Priestia megaterium: one gene and its partners. The protein of the gene in region 2 interacts with the protein of the main gene of each other region in a pairwise test. Links are inferred from orthologs where the notes say so. Each region holds a gene or a part of one and is shown on either strand. Other genes may lie near its edges. The genes, in order: CEQ83_RS10370, CEQ83_RS19170 and CEQ83_RS24400.

Region 1 (5,553 bases), 1.7 Mb from region 2 along the record:
TCACTTCATAGCCATGTTTAGCTAAAAGCGCTCCCGCTGTTAACCCACCTATTCCTCCACCTATTACAACAACTTGCTTATGCATGTTTTCACCTTCTTTAACTCTTTCTTCTATTGTGCAAAAAAAAGAAGCTCACCGCAATTTAGAAGCGGCTCGTTACAGCAATAAAAAAGCTGTGAATGATCTCACAGCTTTTTGGCTTATTTCGTAATCACTCCACAAACAATTCGATCTCCTGAGTTTCCTGAAGGATCTGTTGTGTAATCGTCTACTTTATCATGTATCACTAATGCCGACCCATCCATATCTATAAGAGAATTCGGCTTTCCTTCTTGCAACGTCACAAGAGAAGCAAAAATTTCGGTATCTACTTTTCCATTTGGCGCAACTTCTAAGTTGGGCAAGTCACCCGCATGCGGGCCTTTTGTATTTTTAAAGCCGTGTTCACGTTTAAAAGGATTAAAATGGACCCCTGCTGTTTTGAAATCCGGCACCTCACATTTTCCTATTTCATGAATATGAAATCCATGTCTCCCGGGTGAAAGACCTTGAGCAGTTAATTTAATTTGCACACCGTTCTTTGCTTCTGTCAGCGTAGCCTCTCCTACTTTTTTGCCTGACGTATTCGTTAAATCTACTTTAACAGGTCCTACCGATACCTCGCTCGTTTCTTTCGCTTCCTCGGTTTTCAGGTGGTTTTCATGAGCGTTATTTTGCTCTTTTACCATGCTGCATGCTCCTAACAATAACAGAACAAAGACTACGCATCCGTTCATTATCAACTTTTGCATCCGTGATTCCTCCTTTTGCTTATTTATCACCATCCTTTCACTATTTTCCTTTTTTTAGACATCAAAAATAAGATTGAGACATACGTTCACCTTACCAAAGAAAAAATCCGAACGAGTTGGATTCTTAATGAAGAACCTCAATTCATCGTTCGGATTTTCCTTCAACTAAAATACTTTGTTTTAACGTCTTACTTTTGTTTAAAGTTGTATTCTTTTTCCGTTCCGTTTGAAAAACGAACTTCTAATTCAAACGACTGAAAATCTTTTTTTAGGCCAAACGCATCGATTACTTCCTTTTTTACATCTTCATCGGGGGTGCGCTGATCAAAATTTAACTTTTTAAATGTTGAAGATAATTTATTAAACGCTTTGTCTCCGTTCAAGTGCTCATCGTTAATATTATCATCCACTTTGGCTTCTATCTCATCGTTTTCATTTTCATAGTCGGCTTCATAATCATTATTAAGCCCCTTGTAGTCTACTTCTAAATCAAATTTTGAAAAGTTAAAAGATGTGTTTTCACTTTGATTATCATAGCTCATCGGCGTTCCGCCATTTGTCACGCCTTGTTTATTTTGAGCTTCTCTTGCGGGTGCCGCATCATCATTGTGGCATGCTGAAAGTACGCTCATACCTATAAGGGAAAAGAATATGAAAAAGGGTCTTTTCTTCACTGTGTTTCCTCCTTTGACTTCACTCTTCCTTCCCTTTATGTCCACAAATTCAATTTATATACGCCTTCACTAGAAAACTCCGCTCTCTAAAAAGAAAGCGGGGTTTTTCGTCTTGTTTATTTTACATTAGAATAAGAAATACTGTACATGCTGTTAAAATACGTATTATAAAGAGCTTGAACAGCACGGTCTAAAGCGTCTGCTTTCACACCAAACATCATGCTTACCTCAGAAGAACCTTGGTTAATCATTTCAAGATTCACTTCAGCACGAGCAAAAGCTTCTGTAGCTTTCGCAGCAATTCCTACTGTGCTATTCATTCCCTCTCCTACTACCATAACCATAGCAAGATCACGTTCAATAAAGATTTCATCTACTTCAAGTTCTTTTTCAATTCGAGCAAATACGCGTTTTTCCACATCTGGCGTAAGCTGATGCTCGCGCATGATGACAGAGATATTATCAATTCCTGAAGGAGTATGTTCGTATGAAATACCTTCATCTTCTAAAATTTCAAGCAATCTTCTGCCAAAACCAATTTCACGGTTTAATAAGTATTTGCTCACATGAATATTGCAAAAACCTTTGTCCCCAGCGATTCCAACTACTGGCGTATCGCCGTGAGGGCGCTCAGCTACAATGAATGTACCTTTTGCTTCAGGATTATTTGTATTCTTTACACATACAGGAATGCCTAGTTTATAAACCGGCTCTAGCGCTTCATCATGGAAGACAGAAAAACCTGCATAGGATAGTTCACGCATTTCTCTGTATGTGACTTCTTTCATTTCATGAGGCTTTTCCACAAGTCTTGGATCTACGCTGTAAATAGCATCTACGTCAGTAAAGTTTTCATACAAGTCAGCTTTTACTCCTGCTGCTACAATTGAACCTGTAATATCTGACCCACCGCGCGAGAACGTAACCATGTTCCCTTCTTCAGAGTAGCCAAAAAATCCTGGAATCACCAAAATGCCCGAACGCTCTCTTAGCTGCGGCAGTTTTTCATAAGACAGTGGAAGCACTCTTGCTCTTCCTGGTTCATCAGAAACAAAAATACCTGCTTCTTTTGGATTTACATAATGAGCTTCAAACCCTAAATGGTTTAAATAAGCAGCCATTACCTTTGCGTTATTATCTTCTCCACTTGCTTTGAGACAATCTAATAAGCGAAACGGATCGTTTTTATGTAAATCAATAAGTGATTGTAAATTCGCAATAATATCAGTAATAATCGTTTCTGGCATAGACAAGTCAACCACGATTTCACGATAGCGATCGATTACTTGCCCAAACTCATCGACGTAATCTTCTCCAAGCTGTATTTTGGCAGAAAGTGCGATTAACAAATCTGTCATTTTTGTATCTTCTCCGTATCGCTTGCCCGGAGCTGATACAACTACCAGCTTTCTCTCTTTATCAGACGTTACAATATGCGCAACCTGTTTAAATTTCTCTGCGCTTGCAACTGAACTCCCGCCAAACTTCGCAACCTTCATGTTTGAGACACTTCCTTACTTTGTTTTTAATATTCGATTATTGTACCATATTTTATCAAGTAGAAAAGCTTATCTATCTAACTTTTCTAAAAATTAAAGGAATACTACCGTAATTGTACTCTCATAAAGAACAAATGTCTACCAGAAAAACACAAAAAGACTGATTTTACATGATGTAAAATCAGTCTTTATTTGTTATTCTGCTTTTGGTTTTTTTAATACACCTACAAGGACCGCTGTCACAATGGCACCAATTAAAATTGCTAGTGCATATAAAAGAGGATTTCCTTGTACAATTCCGATAACGAATACACCGCCGTGTGGTGCTGGTAAACCGATGTGGAACATCATTGTTAAAGCACCTGCTACTGCAGCACCGATAACCGATGCGGGAATAACACGGCCTGGGTCAGCTGCTGCGAATGGAATCGCACCTTCTGTGATAAATGAAAGACCCATTACATAACACGTTTTACCTGTTTCACGCTCTTGGCGAGTAAATTTGTTTTTGAACAAAGTTGTCGCAATAGCCATACCTAGTGGCGGAACCATACCGCCTGCCATAATCGCTGCGTGTGGAGCATAGTTTCCAGCATCAATCATTGCGATACCAAATGTAAAGGCTGCCTTATTAATAGGACCACCCATATCAATAGCCATCATACCGCCTAAGATAATACCTAATAATACTAAGTTACCCGTGCCAAATCCACTTAACCAGTGCGTTAACCCTTTGTTAATTGCACTAACTGGCTCATTTACAACATAAAGCATAATCAATCCTGAGATAAAAATCCCAAATAGCGGATAAAGAAGAACTGGCTTAATTCCATCAAGAGCTTGCGGCAGGACGCTGAACAATTTCTTTAACCCCACTACTACATAACCCGCTAAGAAACCAGCGATTAAACCACCTAAGAAACCGCCTCCGCCAGAAGCTGCTAAAAGACCTGCAACCATACCAGGAGCTAAACCAGGACGATCAGCAATACTCATCGCAATGAACCCTGCTAGTACCGGTACTAGTAAAAAGAATGCATTATCTCCGCCAATTGTTTTTAGCGCCGCTGCAAACGCATTGTACGTTGGATCTTTCGGTTCTGCTGAGTGAATACCAAACATAAATGAAATGGCGATTAAGATCCCGCCCCCTACAACAAACGGAAGCATTGCTGATACACCGCTCATTAGGTGTTTGTAAAACCCTGTACGCTCTGATCCTTTACTTTCTCCGCCTTCTTTGCTGCCACCGCCGCCGCTGTATACAGGAGCGTCTCCTTTTAACGCGCGGTTAATTAATTCTTCGGGCTTACGAATTCCTTCAGCTACTGGAACTTGAATAACTTTTTTACCTGCAAAACGTTCCATTTCTACTTGCTTGTCCGCTGCAACAATAATAGCGGTAGCGTTTTCAATTTCTTCCTTCGTCAACGCGTTTTTAACACCGCTGGAACCATTTGTTTCAACTTTGAGCGTCACGTTCATGTCTTTCGCTTTTGCTTTTAGGCTATCCGCTGCCATATACGTGTGGGCAATTCCTGTTGGACAAGCCGTTACAGCAAGCACTAATTGATCTGAAGCTGTATCCACTTCTTCTTCCGGCGCTTCATTTTCAGTTTCTTTATCATCAATTGCTTTAATGACTTCATCAATTGATGATGCTGTTAGCAACGTTTTTCGGAACGATTCGTCCATTAATAACGTAGACAAACGAGATAATGTTTCTAAGTGAGCATTATTCGCGCCTTCACTCGCTGCAATCATGAAGAATAAATGTGCAGGCTGTCCGTCTAATGATTCATAATCAATACCTTCTGTTGAGCGTCCAAATGCAATGGCCGGTGTTTTTACCGAGCTTGTTTTTGCATGCGGAATGGCAATGCCTTCCCCAATTCCCGTTGTACTTTGAGATTCACGATTTAAAATTGCTTCTTTATAGCCAGCTCGGTCGCTTAAGCGACCAGCTTCGTCTAATTTTCCAACTAACTCATCAATAACATCAGCTTTTGACGTGCTTTTTAAATCAAGAATGATTGTATCTTTTTTTAATAGTTCTGTAATTCTCATTCTCGGTTCCCCCTACTCTACCTTTGTGATTGACACTTGTTCACGAAGCGTCTTTACATCTTCTGCTGTACATAATTCAAGTGAGAATGCTGTGGCACTTCCTGAAGCAACTCCTGTTTGAAAGGCTTCTAATAAATCCCCTTGCTTTACATAAGAAGCAATAAATCCAGCTACAAGTGAATCGCCAGCTCCAACAGAATTTTTCACTGTTCCTTTAGGGACTGTGGCACTGTAGACACCGCTTTCGTTAATAAGAAGTGCTCCATCGCCTGCCATGGATACAACGACGTTTTGCGCTCCTTGTTCCACAAGCTTTTTACCGTATACTAGCGCATCTTCTGCACTGTTTACTTCTACATCAAACAATTCTGCAAGTTCATGATGATTTGGTTTGATAAAAAACGGCTTGTGAGACACGACGTCTAGCAAGGTTTTTCCACTTGCATCTACTACTACTTTTACTCCGTTCGCTGCTGCTAGTTCCGTTAACGTTTCATACACAGAACTTGGAAGCGTTTTCG
Region 2 (5,364 bases):
GGTTTGCAGCCTCATACTGCGTATCAAATAGAAGTAGCGGCAGTGGATGCGTTTGATAATCAAAGCGATCAAAAATTAATGATTGAAGGCTCTACTAAATAGCTGAAAGAATCCTGATTTTTATTGATTCTTTTAGCTTTTTTTCATCTGTTTTTAATGTTATTTTCATTAGATTTTTAAGTGGAGTTGCTACACTGAAACTGTATTTAAAGTCATAATATGTAATTTTTATGAAAGTATCAAAATCAAAAGGAGTTTATATGAAAGGATCTTTTGTACGTTTTTTAGTAGTGGGACTGGTCAATACAGCAGTAGGTCTCTCCATTATGTATGTGTTGCTTCATATCTTTCATCATTACTGGATAGCGACGTTCGTTGGCAATGCAGCGGGGGCAGTCGTCAGCTACGTGTTAAATCGAATATTTACGTTTAAAAGCGGAGTTCATTTATCAAAAAGCATACTGCGTTTTATTTTAGTTATTGGCATTTGCTACGGCTTGTCTTACTATATTGGACTGCAGTTCTCCAGCTGGTTATTGCATCAACTTCCTGTTGCGGTGCGTCCGTTCAAAAAAGACGTCGGTATATTAATTGGAACAGGTCTGTATACGCTTTTAAATTATACGGGTCAAAAATACTTTGTATTTAATACAAAAAAAGAAGCAGTCGTCCACGATTAGCTTTTAGTCATTATGAAATGGAAATAGGTGTTAACAGATGAAGAAAGAAACAGCTATGAATAAAGAAAAAACATTGCTTATTATCGCTTTCCTTTTGCTGCTTGCGTATGTATCTCCTATGTTTTTGCTTGGGGAAAATTCACATATACGCGTGCATGATAATTTAGACTCAAATATTACGTGGTATAAAGTTCTGCATCGAAGCGGAGAGCTGTTTGGCTCCAGTCATGCCGTATTACCTCAAATTATTAACGGATTGCCGAGGAATACGTTTGGAACAGAATTTAGCGGTATCCAGTGGCTATATGGTTTATTCCCGACCATGCTTGCATACAGCCTGAGTCAAACGATCACGCGCGTATTTGCTTTAATTGGAATGTATTTGTTATTAAAAAAGCATTTTATTAAAAGCAAGGATGCGTATGCGATTCGAGTGCTTGTATCGCTTGCTTTTGCACTTACGCCATTTTGGCCTTCGGGCATGCTGAGTACATTAGGACAGCCGCTGGCGCTGTGGGCGTTTTTAACCATTCGAAACCGCGAAGGAACGTGGAAGGAATGGCTTACACTTTTACTGCTCCCGTTTTACGCGAGCTTTGTGCTCGGGTTTTTCTTCTTTTTAGCAGCGATGGGGCTGCTATGGCTAAGAGACGTAGTAAAAAAACGAGCGTGGAATATTCCTTTTTTAAGCAGTATTGCAGCGATGACTGCTGTCTTTCTGCTCATTGAATACCGACTTGTTGATTCGCTTTTATTTCCGGAGGCCCCGACGAGTCGAAATGAATTTTTAAGCTCTACTCTAAGCTTTGGACATTCCGTTCGCCTTGCTTTGAAGAACTATACGCTCGGGCATACGCATGTAATGACGCTTCATACTTTTGTCATTTTACCGCTTTCTTTTGTCGTATTGTGGTTTGTTGCTCGAAATCGCAAGGAAAAGCTTGAAAAAACGTTTTTGCAGTTATTTATTCTTAATCTACTACTGTCGATTTGGTATGCGTTTTGGTTTTATAAAGGTTGGGAGCCGCTAAAAGAAAAATATCAGCTTTTTAATACGTTCAACTTTGCTAGATTTCACTTTTTACGCCCGCTCATTATTTATTTGATGTTTGCCGTTGGCGGCTATGTTTTGTGGAAAAGGAGCAAGGCGTGGAAAAAGTTTGTGTGGGTATGTTTGATTTTACAGCTGCTTTTGTTATTTATAGCAAATCCTGAACTTTACTATCGCTACAATCACGAGCCTTCAGTCAAAGAATTTTATGCTGTGCATCAATTTGATGAAATAAGCAGATATATTGGAAAACCTAAATCATCTTATCGCGTAGCGAGCATAGGGCTTCATCCATCAATTGCTCAGTATAACGGCTTTTATACGCTAGATACGTATAACAACTTCTATCCGTTAACATATAAACATGAGTTTCGCAAAATTATTGCCAAAGAGCTTGATAAAAATAAAAAACTAGAAAGCTACTATGATCATTGGGGCAATCGCTGCTATGTGTTTGTTAGCGAGCTAGGGAAAAAATATGATTACCGAAAAGACTCAACGAAAAAAATCCGTCATTTGCAGCTTAATATCAGCCAATTTAAGAAAATGGGCGGTCGCTATATTTTTTCAGCTGTGCCAATTGAAAATGCTGAAAGCGACGGTTTGCACTTTTTAAAAGCATTTAACGATAAACAGTCCGCTTGGAAAGTGTATGTATATGAAGCAAAGTAAGGGGGCAATAACATGAACAGACCTATTTTAACGATCGTGGTTCCATGCTACAACGAAGAAGAAGTATTCACAGAGACGTCTTTTCAATTAACTACTGTAGTAAAAGAACTGATTAATGAACGACTTGTATCAAGTGAAAGCACTATTTTATTTGTAGACGATGGAAGTAAAGACAGCACGTGGTCGCTTATTGAAAAAGAAAGCTGCAGCAATTTGTTTGTAAAAGGGTTAAAGTTAGCGCGAAATGTAGGACATCAAAATGCTTTGCTTGCAGGATTAGAAGTAGCTCATAAGCAATCTGACTGCGTCATTTCCATTGACGCGGATTTGCAAGATGATATCAGCGTCATTCGTACTTTTGTAGAGAAATATTGGCTCGGGTATGAAGTTGTATATGGCGTTCGAGACAGCAGAGAAACCGATACATTTTTCAAACGAACCACGGCAGTAGGGTTTTATCGTTTTATGAACAAGCTAGGAATTCAGCTCATTCAAAATCACGCTGATTTTCGCCTTATGAGCAAACGTGCTCTTGGTGAACTCATGAAATATAAAGAAGGAAACGTCTTTTTGCGGGGCCTTGTACCATTAGTAGGATTTCGCTCCACGGAAGTCACATATGACCGCAAAGAACGGACGGCGGGTGAGTCAAAATATCCGCTAAAGAAAATGCTCGCTTTTGCATTTGACGGGATTACGTCTTTTAGCGTAGCACCTATACGCTTACTGACGCTGCTTGGAGGAGCTTCGTTTCTCTTTAGTATTTTGTTTGGCATTTATGCGCTGATTCAAAAATATTTAGATCATACGCAAATTGGCTGGACGTCTCTTATTTTATCAATTTGGCTTGTAGGCGGCCTGCAGCTAATGGGAATAGGTCTTGTCGGAGAATACATTGGCAAGATTTTCAACGAAGTGAAACAGCGTCCTAAATATGCGATTGAAAGAGATTTATATACAAAACACTCGTTAGACAAACAAAAAGATTTGCTGATGCATTAATTAAGAAGCTTCTCCTGAATGGAGAGGCTTTTTTGTTAAAGTGTTTATCATAATTTTTAAGGTAATAGGAGATGCTACTACTAAAATTTCTAAGGAGATCAAAATCTATGAAAAGACTACTTTATACAGTCAGCACTTTTTGTTTTGTTTGGCTTGCTTTTGCAACCATTCATGTCAGCGCTCTTTCGATTGAGAAACTTCCAATGAAGAAATCATCTGAACAATGGTCGGTCGAACTGACAAAAGCGAGCATGACGGGAGATAATCAGCTAAAGTGGAAAAATAACGTCTATCATACATATGGATTAACCGTTGAAAACATTGGAAAAGACGTAGAGCGTGTGCAGGTCCAAGCTTTTAGGCACGAAGGAAAAAATAAGGCGAAATACAGCTTGTTTTCTCCTATTGAAAGGTCTAACTTAAGCAAAAGCGGTCAGCGTTTTCGCTATGCCAATTTTGCTGTTCCTGGAAAAGCGGCAGGCTTAGACATCATGATTAACTGGACGGATGAACAAGGCAACCATCAAGAACATTTTGAATTTAAATAAAAGTCTTCGCTTAGGCGAAGACTTTTTTTTGCAGGAATTTATCTCTGTATGTGGAAAACGAACACGAAAGGAGAGATTGTGATGATTGCAAAAGCTACTGAAGAAGAAATACAGGAAATTCGGACGAAATCTGCTGATGCGCTGTTTGAAGGAACAACGCATCAGTTTCAACCGTCAACTGAACGCGTAAATGAACTAATTGATAATGCCCTTGAAAAAGGGTGTTATTATTTAGTATCTAGACAAGAAAATAAACTTGCAGGCTGGGTTTTTGTCGGTCCATCTGCCGACTTCTTTTCAAAAGCAGAAATTGGCTTTATCTACGAGTTATATGTTTTACCAGAATACCGCGGGCAAGGTCTAGCCAAGCCGTTAATGCAAAAAGCAATTGATGAATTGTCTATCAAAGGATACCCTGAAATCAGACTCAGCGTTCATGCTGGGAATTTTGCACAGCATGTGTACCGTGAACTTGGATTTGTAGATAAACAAATATCAATGAGCCTACAGGTGGCAAAACGTCCGTAATGTTGGTGAATGTCAGCGAGTCCATAAAACATAAGATGTTATACATGCGATGAGGTTCGGTAATGAAAGTAAAAGCAAATAAGTAGCCCAAACGGTGCTTTTATCCAGTGATTCAACAGCTCCGGCACCTGTATTACCTGAGGAGGGGGGATCTTCAAGCGCGTTCATAACTAAAGCCGCCGCTGCTAAAATAATCCCTCCAATGCTTCCGGTTGTTTTGACAATTGCAACGTGGAAAGTAGATGAAAAAGCAATGCTAAGAAGCAGCAGCAAGCTTCCCAAAAAAGCAGATAACATATATCGTTTCATGTGCTCACCATCCTTTATAAAATCATACCATATTTTACTTCTTTTTTCTTTTTATTGAAAAGCTATTGACGTAACCTATAAAACATATTAGAATAGTCAGAAATAATTTAAAAGCGAAATATTCTTATCTAGAGAGGTGGAGGGACTGGCCCTTTGAAGCCTCAGCAACCACAATCATTGAATGGTGCTAATTCCAGCATAGCCTAGCTCTGACAGATAAGAAGAGGAATCTTTTTCTATGATGAAATCCTCTTCTTAGGAAGAAACATTTCGTATAGAAAAGGTGATGACATTGAAAAATACACAACAGGCGCTAAGCGTTGATGATTATTTAGATCTATACTTGTTAGCAAAAGAACTAAAAGACGAAACGTGGCAGCAGGAAATTTTAGCCGCGCTAAAAACGAAGCAAAATCGTTCATTTGAAGACAAACAATCCGCACTCGTTCAAGAAATATGGGAAGATTTTAAACAGTTAAATGAAGATATTTCTTTTACGTATCGCTTAATTCAAGAAGAGCCAACTAATGAACAGTTTCAAGTTAAATTAAGGAACTTGAGAGAACGGCGGATC
Region 3 (6,291 bases), 1.0 Mb from region 2 along the record:
GTAATGCAGTCACCCGTTACATATGAGCTGTCATCGGATGCTAAAAATAATACGGCACCGGCTACTTCTTCTGGTTTGCCTAAACGGCCCATGGGATCGACCCATTCATATGCTTTTCTGAATTTTTTTCCTTCTTCAGCGCCTGATAAATCATCAAGAAGAGGCGTTTCAATTGTTCCAGGAGCAATTGAGTTAACGCGAATACCTTCACGAGCGTAGTCAATTGCCATGGTTCTTGTTAAGTTGGTAATAGCACCTTTCGCCGCGTTATAGCCAGAACGGTCTAAGTCTGCTGCCAGTCCGGATACGGATGAATTATTAATAATCGACCCGCCATTTTCTAACATCAGCGGAATAACATATTTGCTTACAAGAAATGTTCCGCGTAAATCTACCGACATTAAGCGATCCCAAAGTTCTACAGGATATTCGTGAAGCTTGCCGCCTTCTGTGTCTGTCCCCGCATTATTAAAAAGAATATCCACTTTTCCAAATTTCTTTTCAATTTCCGCTGTGAACTCTTTTACTTTTTCTTCTTCAGCTACATCGATATAGTAGGCGTATGCTTCACCGCCAGCGTCTTTAATTTCTTTTGCTACTTTTTTTACCCCGTCCAAATTAATATCGGCACAAATAACAACCGCTCCTTCTTTCGCAAAGCGCTCAGCAGTTGCTTTTCCTATACCAGAGCTTGACCCTGTAATAACAGCAATTTTTGATTCTAAACGTCCCAATTGTATCCCTCCGAAAAAATAAATATATAAGTATGTATGTTCATGTACCCATCTATTATTTTGATAAAACGTCGCTAGTTTATACGTATGTGAATAGAAATAAAAAGACGCAGCAAAACAAATCCATTGTATAATGAACAGCAGTATGTCAGGAAAAATGAGGTGTTTGCATGAAAGCAATCATAAAAAGTTTTATTAATGGACTCTTAACGATTGTCCCTATTATCCTTGTTATTTATATTTTGGTAAGAGTATTTAATTTTTTAGACAGCATTTTAGGGAACGTATTGAAGCCCTATATGAAGCAGGATTATATACCTGGTATTGGAATCTTAGCAACGCTTGTCTTAATTACGTTCTTAGGGTGGTTATCTACCCGTTTTTTCGCTGGGAAAATTATTAACTTAATTGATCGATTGTTAGAAAAAATACCGCTTGTTAAAACGCTATATAGTGTCATTAAAGATACATTTCAATCTTTTCTTGGAGAGAAAAAGTCTTTTTCAAAAGTAGCTTTAGTGCCAATGCCCGGCACGTCAATGAAAGTCATAGGGTTTGTGACCTCTGAAGAAGTAGAAGAGGTGATTCATTCGTTAAAAGACCATGTCGCTGTCTATGTTCCACAAACTTTTCAAGTAGCCGGTTTTACTTTTTTGATTCCAAAAGAAGAAATTGAATGGTTAGATATTAAGCCGGAAGAAGCAATGAAGTTCGTGTTATCTGGGGGAGTATCTAGTTCAAAAGCAGAAAAATAACAGAAAGCTTGAAGCCTTCTGTTATTTTTGTTGGAGTAAAGCTGTTAAAAGATTAAGCGGTTCTTCCAACGGTTTAAGTTCCGTTAAATTTCCAACCATGCCTTTTACAATAGCAGCGGTAGGCTTATCTTTTTTTAGCTCCGTTTGTAAAATGTGAAAGCTGTCTGCGTGTTCATCAGAAATATGATCGCTGGTGTCTAGCAGATGTTTAATTTCCTCAAGAGCTTGTTTTACCTGCTCATTTTTACTTAGAAAAGTCGTTCGTTCCTTTCCGTATATATCTTCACCAAAAGAAGCGGGAATAAGGGGACGAGGTTTTCTAGCTAATAAATCTTCTACTAATACGTCAACTCGTTCCATTATGTACTGCGCGACTTCTTTAAAGGTAAGCTCGTATTGATTGAAGATAATAATTTCTAAAAAGGAATGATGAATACCTTCAATCATTTTCGTTAAATCGGAGATATAAGGAGTTACGTCTTCTCCGTATACGCTAACGAGGCTTTTGCGATGAAAGTAAAACGTTTCTCGCTGCATTTTATGAACAAAGGTCTCCACTTCTTTGTTAAATGGAATAGATTTTTCCCGGATTTGCATGATAATAAAATCTCTGTGCTCTGTAATAAATTCATAGAAATAGATGAGCTGATTCATATAGCGGCTGCGGGCATCGTTTACTTCCTCGTCGAGAGCATAAACAGAGCTAAAGAGCTTTTCATAGTAAAAGTTTAGAATTGATAATAAAAGTGCATCCTTAGATTTGAAGTGCAGGTAAAATGCACCTTTTGAAATGTTACATTCATCTACAATTTCTTGCACAGAGGTAGCATTAAATCCTTTTTTTGCAAAAAGCTTAATCGAAGCTTCAATTATTCTTTTTTCTTTTTCTTTCAAGTATTCTACCTCCTTTATTGAACAATTTGACCATTCATTTCGTTAGATAATAGTATCATACACTAAAAAAGATAAAGGTATATATCAAAGTTAAGAACGGGAGTCAGTTCCTCTAAAAAAGATTTATCGTAAATATGTCTTTATTATGAACATATTAGGAGAGAGACTGCTTAGGGTTGACACTGACCGGTTAGTCATTTATATTTTAAGTTGTTGTGACCAATCAGTCAATTTTATTAGTATACATATATTTGAAGGAGGATATGCATTGGGGAAGTTTATTAAATTTTCATTGAAAAATAAATTTGCAGTATGGCTGTTAACACTCTTTGTCATTATTGCAGGGCTGTATTCAGGATTTAATATGAAGCTAGAGACCATTCCTGATATATCAACGCCTGTTGTAACAGTCAGTGCAACTTATCCGGGCGCCACTCCGGAACAAGTGGCAGACAAGGTGAGTAAGCCAATTGAACAAAAGCTTCAGGGACTGAGCGGCGTTGACACAGTTAGCTCGTCTTCTTATGAAAATATGGCTACCATTCAAGTTGAATATGGCTTTAGTAAAAATATGGAGAAGGCAGAAGACGAAGTCAGACGAGCTCTTTCAAACGTGGATCTGCCAGATGATGTAGAGGAACCAAATGTTTCAAGACAAAGCATCAGTGATTTTCCGATTATTTCATTAAGTGTTTCAGATGATAAAAAATCATTAGAAGACTTAACGAAGTATGTAAAAAATACCGTTGTTCCACAAGTTGAAAAAGTGCAAGGCATTTCTTCGGTCAGCGTGTCAGGAGAACAAGTTGAAGAAGCAGAACTTGTATTCAAACAAGACAAGCTCAAGCAGCTGGGACTCGATGAAGATACGGTGAAAAAGCTGATCCAAGCATCCGATGCAAAAGTGCCGGCTGGTACGTATACGATGGATGGATCTCAAAAATCTGTTGTGGTAGACGGAAAGATGACAACAGAAAAAGATTTGGAAAACTTAGAGATTCCAGCTGTGCCTAGTCAAGGAGCTGCTCAAGGTCAGCAACAAGGAATGAGCCAGCAGCAAACACAAAAAGCCGTGCAGCAGGCGCCGTCCGCAGCTTCGATTCCAACTGTGAAATTAAAAGAAATTGCGGATGTTAAAGTGACGGGGAAAGCAGAATCCATTTCTCGCACGAACGGAAAACCTTCAATTGCTGTACAAGTTGTCAAAGCGAAGGATGCGAACACAGTAAATGTTGTAAATGATATTAAAGAAAAAATGAATAGCCTAGAAAAGAAAAATAAAGACCTTCACGTTGACAATATTTTTGATCAAGGTAAACCGATTGAAGATTCTGTTCATACGATGCTAAATAAAGCTATTATCGGTGCGGTCTTTGCGGTTATTATTATTCTTTTATTTTTACGTGATATTCGTTCAACGATTATTGCCGTTATTTCAATTCCGCTTTCGCTATTAATCGCCATTTTGGCGCTCAAATCAATGGATATCTCTTTAAATATTATGACGCTTGGAGCGATGACTGTAGCCATCGGAAGGGTTGTAGATGATTCCATTGTCGTTATTGAAAATATTTACCGCCGCATGGCTTATCAGGAAGAAAAGCTTACAGGAAAAGATTTAATTGTCGCGGCGACGAAAGAAATGTTTGTTCCGATTTTTTCTTCTACAGTCGTAACCGTGGCCGTATTCTTACCGTTAGGTCTCGTAGAAGGACCGGTAGGAGAGCTATTCTTACCGTTTGCGTTAACGGTTGTTTTTGCACTGTTAGCATCACTGCTAGTAGCGGTAACACTCGTGCCAATGCTTGCTCATTCGTTATTTAAAACAAATGTAAAAGTCAAAGAAGAAAAGCCAAGCAAACTAGCGCACGGATATAAGCGAATTTTGAACTGGACGCTAAACCATAAGCTTATTTCCTTTGGGTTAGCCGTACTACTGTTAGTAGGAAGTTTATTTTTAGTTCCTTCTATTGGGGTTAGCTTTTTATCATCCGATCAAGAAAAAACGCTGACGCTTACGTATACACCGAAAGCCGGACAGTCTCAAAGCGACGTGGAAAAAGCAGCGAATCGCGCAGAAGCGTACTTGATGAAGCGAGATGGTGTCAAAACGGTTCAGTATTCGTTCGGTGAAGGTAACTCTTTTAATCCGGGAAGCAAAAATAACGTTTTAACATTTGTGCAATATGACGAGGATACACAAAACTTTGATAAAGAGCAGGATAAAGTATTAAAAGCTCTGAATAAACAAGCGAATCAAGGTGAATGGGGCTCCATGAATACGGCGTCTAGCGGCAGCAATAATTCATTAAACGTCCTTATTTACGGAGATAGCTTAGACGAAATCAAACCTTATGCTGATAAAGTTCAGCGCGTTTTAGAAAAGCATAAAGAACTGAAAAATGTCGATTCTACGCTTTCAAATACGTTTGATGAATATACGCTAGTACCGAACCAAAAGAAAGCCGCTGAACTCGGCTTGTCTGCTAGTCAAATCGGAATGCAAATTTCCAACCTTGGACAGCGTGAAGTATTAACAACTATCCAAAAAGACGGAAATGAAATTAACGTATACCTTCCAAAAGAAAAAGAGGATTTCTCTACTTTTGCCGAACTTTCAAGCACAAAAGTGACCTCTCAAACTGGACAGGAAGTTACATTAAATGAAGTTGTCGATATTAAAAAAGGTAAAACGTCGAATACGGTAACGCGCCGTGATAATAAAATTTATGCAGAGGTAAGTGCCGATATTAAGAGTGACGATGTAGGCGGTGTTTCTTCTAACGTCCAAAAAGAAGTGAAGAAAATTGATTTGCCAAGTGATATGGACATTAACTTTGGCGGAGCATCAGAGCAAATTAATGACTCATTTAGTCAATTAGGAATTGCCATGCTCGCAGCCATTGGTATCGTGTACTTCGTACTTGTACTGACATTTGGTGGAGGTTTAGCGCCATTTGCTATCTTATTCTCACTTCCATTTACACTTATTGGTGCGCTAGTGGCGCTTTTAATCTCTGGGGAAACGATTAGTATTTCTTCGATGATTGGAGCTCTTATGTTGATTGGAATTGTGGTAACCAATGCGATTGTTCTGATTGACCGCGTGATTCATAAAGAGCAAGAGGGTCTTTCAACGCGTGAAGCTTTACTAGAAGCTGGAATGACACGTCTTCGCCCGATCTTAATGACAGCTATTGCAACGATTGGTGCACTGCTTCCATTAGCTTTTGGATTTGAAGGTGGAGGCCTTATCTCAAAAGGGCTAGGGGTTACCGTGATTGGAGGACTAACAAGTTCTACGCTGCTTACGCTCATTATCGTTCCAATTGTCTATGAGTTTTTTATGAAGTTTAAGCGCAAAAAAGTAAAAGAGTAGAAGCAAGACAAATTTCCGCTTTTGAGGTGAATAGCGATGAAGTCAATTGATAAACTAATGAAACAGCTGATTCAACAAGGAATTAAAGCAAAGAAAGTGACGATTGATAAATCAAAGCGCCAGCAGTGGATGTCCATGTCATTGCCTAAAACGGCATGGCAGCATTCAAAATAAAAAAGAGCTGACTTAGAGTCAGCTCTTTTTTTATTAACGATCTGTATCTTCAAATGATCCTTCTTGATAGGCGTCGCTTACTTGCTCATGTGTTTCTGCTAGACCTTGCGAGAGTGCATCTTGTCGGTTATAATCTTCTGTTTCGAACTGGCGGTCAGCCATTTCATTTGTATCTGGCTGCTTTTTAGGCTGTTTTTTTGAATTCATTTTCACCACTCCTATTTAATAAAGTGAGACCACGGTTAGTGTGCGATGAAAGGAAATACATTATACATGAAAGAAAGAGCTTCGATTCGTCGAAGCTCTTTCTTTCATATTATTGTTGTTTTTTATCTAAGAAGATTTTTTCAATATC

The links.
Region 1: the proteins of CEQ83_RS19170 (region 2) and CEQ83_RS10370 interact in binary tests that used the Bacillus subtilis proteins (3 or more experiments, as listed by UniProt). The link is inferred for Priestia megaterium from one-to-one orthologs.
Region 3: the proteins of CEQ83_RS19170 (region 2) and CEQ83_RS24400 interact in binary tests that used the Bacillus subtilis proteins (3 or more experiments, as listed by UniProt). The link is inferred for Priestia megaterium from one-to-one orthologs.

The regions. Positions count from the first base shown.
Region 1 is NZ_CP023317.1:2,066,385-2,071,937, reverse strand. Bases 2,597-5,553 are described here. They hold CEQ83_RS10370 (PTS fructose transporter subunit IIABC), read right to left. Parts: upstream 5,033-5,553; coding sequence 3,161-5,032; downstream 2,597-3,160. Other genes in these bases: pfkB (1-phosphofructokinase), read right to left, coding at 5,045-5,553; CEQ83_RS10375 (aspartate kinase), read right to left, coding at 2,597-2,965. Also shown: CEQ83_RS10390 (FAD-dependent oxidoreductase), read right to left, coding at 1-85; CEQ83_RS10385 (superoxide dismutase family protein), read right to left, coding at 202-792; CEQ83_RS10380 (YusW family protein), read right to left, coding at 981-1,466; more of CEQ83_RS10375, read right to left, coding at 1,583-2,596. UniProt on the Bacillus subtilis protein: The phosphoenolpyruvate-dependent sugar phosphotransferase system (sugar PTS), a major carbohydrate active transport system, catalyzes the phosphorylation of incoming sugar substrates concomitantly with their translocation across the cell membrane.
Region 2 is NZ_CP023317.1:3,734,706-3,740,069, reverse strand. Bases 1,643-4,410 are described here. They hold CEQ83_RS19170 (glycosyltransferase family 2 protein), read left to right. Parts: upstream 1,643-2,415; coding sequence 2,416-3,405; downstream 3,406-4,410. Other genes in these bases: CEQ83_RS19160 (GNAT family N-acetyltransferase), read left to right, coding at 4,035-4,410; CEQ83_RS19165 (hypothetical protein), read left to right, coding at 3,513-3,953; CEQ83_RS19175 (DUF6044 family protein), read left to right, coding at 1,643-2,403. Also shown: CEQ83_RS19185 (metallophosphoesterase), read left to right, coding at 1-102; CEQ83_RS19180 (GtrA family protein), read left to right, coding at 261-680; more of CEQ83_RS19175, read left to right, coding at 718-1,642; more of CEQ83_RS19160, read left to right, coding at 4,411-4,481; CEQ83_RS19155 (hypothetical protein), read right to left, coding at 4,494-4,790; CEQ83_RS19150 (hypothetical protein), read left to right, coding at 5,083-5,364.
Region 3 is NZ_CP023317.1:4,747,153-4,753,443, reverse strand. What follows is about bases 2,268-5,962. They hold CEQ83_RS24400 (efflux RND transporter permease subunit), read left to right. Parts: upstream 2,268-2,651; coding sequence 2,652-5,762; downstream 5,763-5,962. Other genes in these bases: CEQ83_RS27290 (hypothetical protein), read left to right, coding at 5,799-5,936; CEQ83_RS24405 (TetR/AcrR family transcriptional regulator), read right to left, coding at 2,268-2,383. Also shown: CEQ83_RS24415 (SDR family oxidoreductase), read right to left, coding at 1-734; CEQ83_RS24410 (DUF502 domain-containing protein), read left to right, coding at 905-1,489; more of CEQ83_RS24405, read right to left, coding at 1,511-2,267; CEQ83_RS24395 (YozQ family protein), read right to left, coding at 5,970-6,143; CEQ83_RS24390 (ABC transporter substrate-binding protein), read right to left, coding at 6,253-6,291. UniProt on the Bacillus subtilis protein: Required for self-resistance to surfactin, an antimicrobial lipopeptide surfactant produced by B.subtilis. Also required for swarming motility.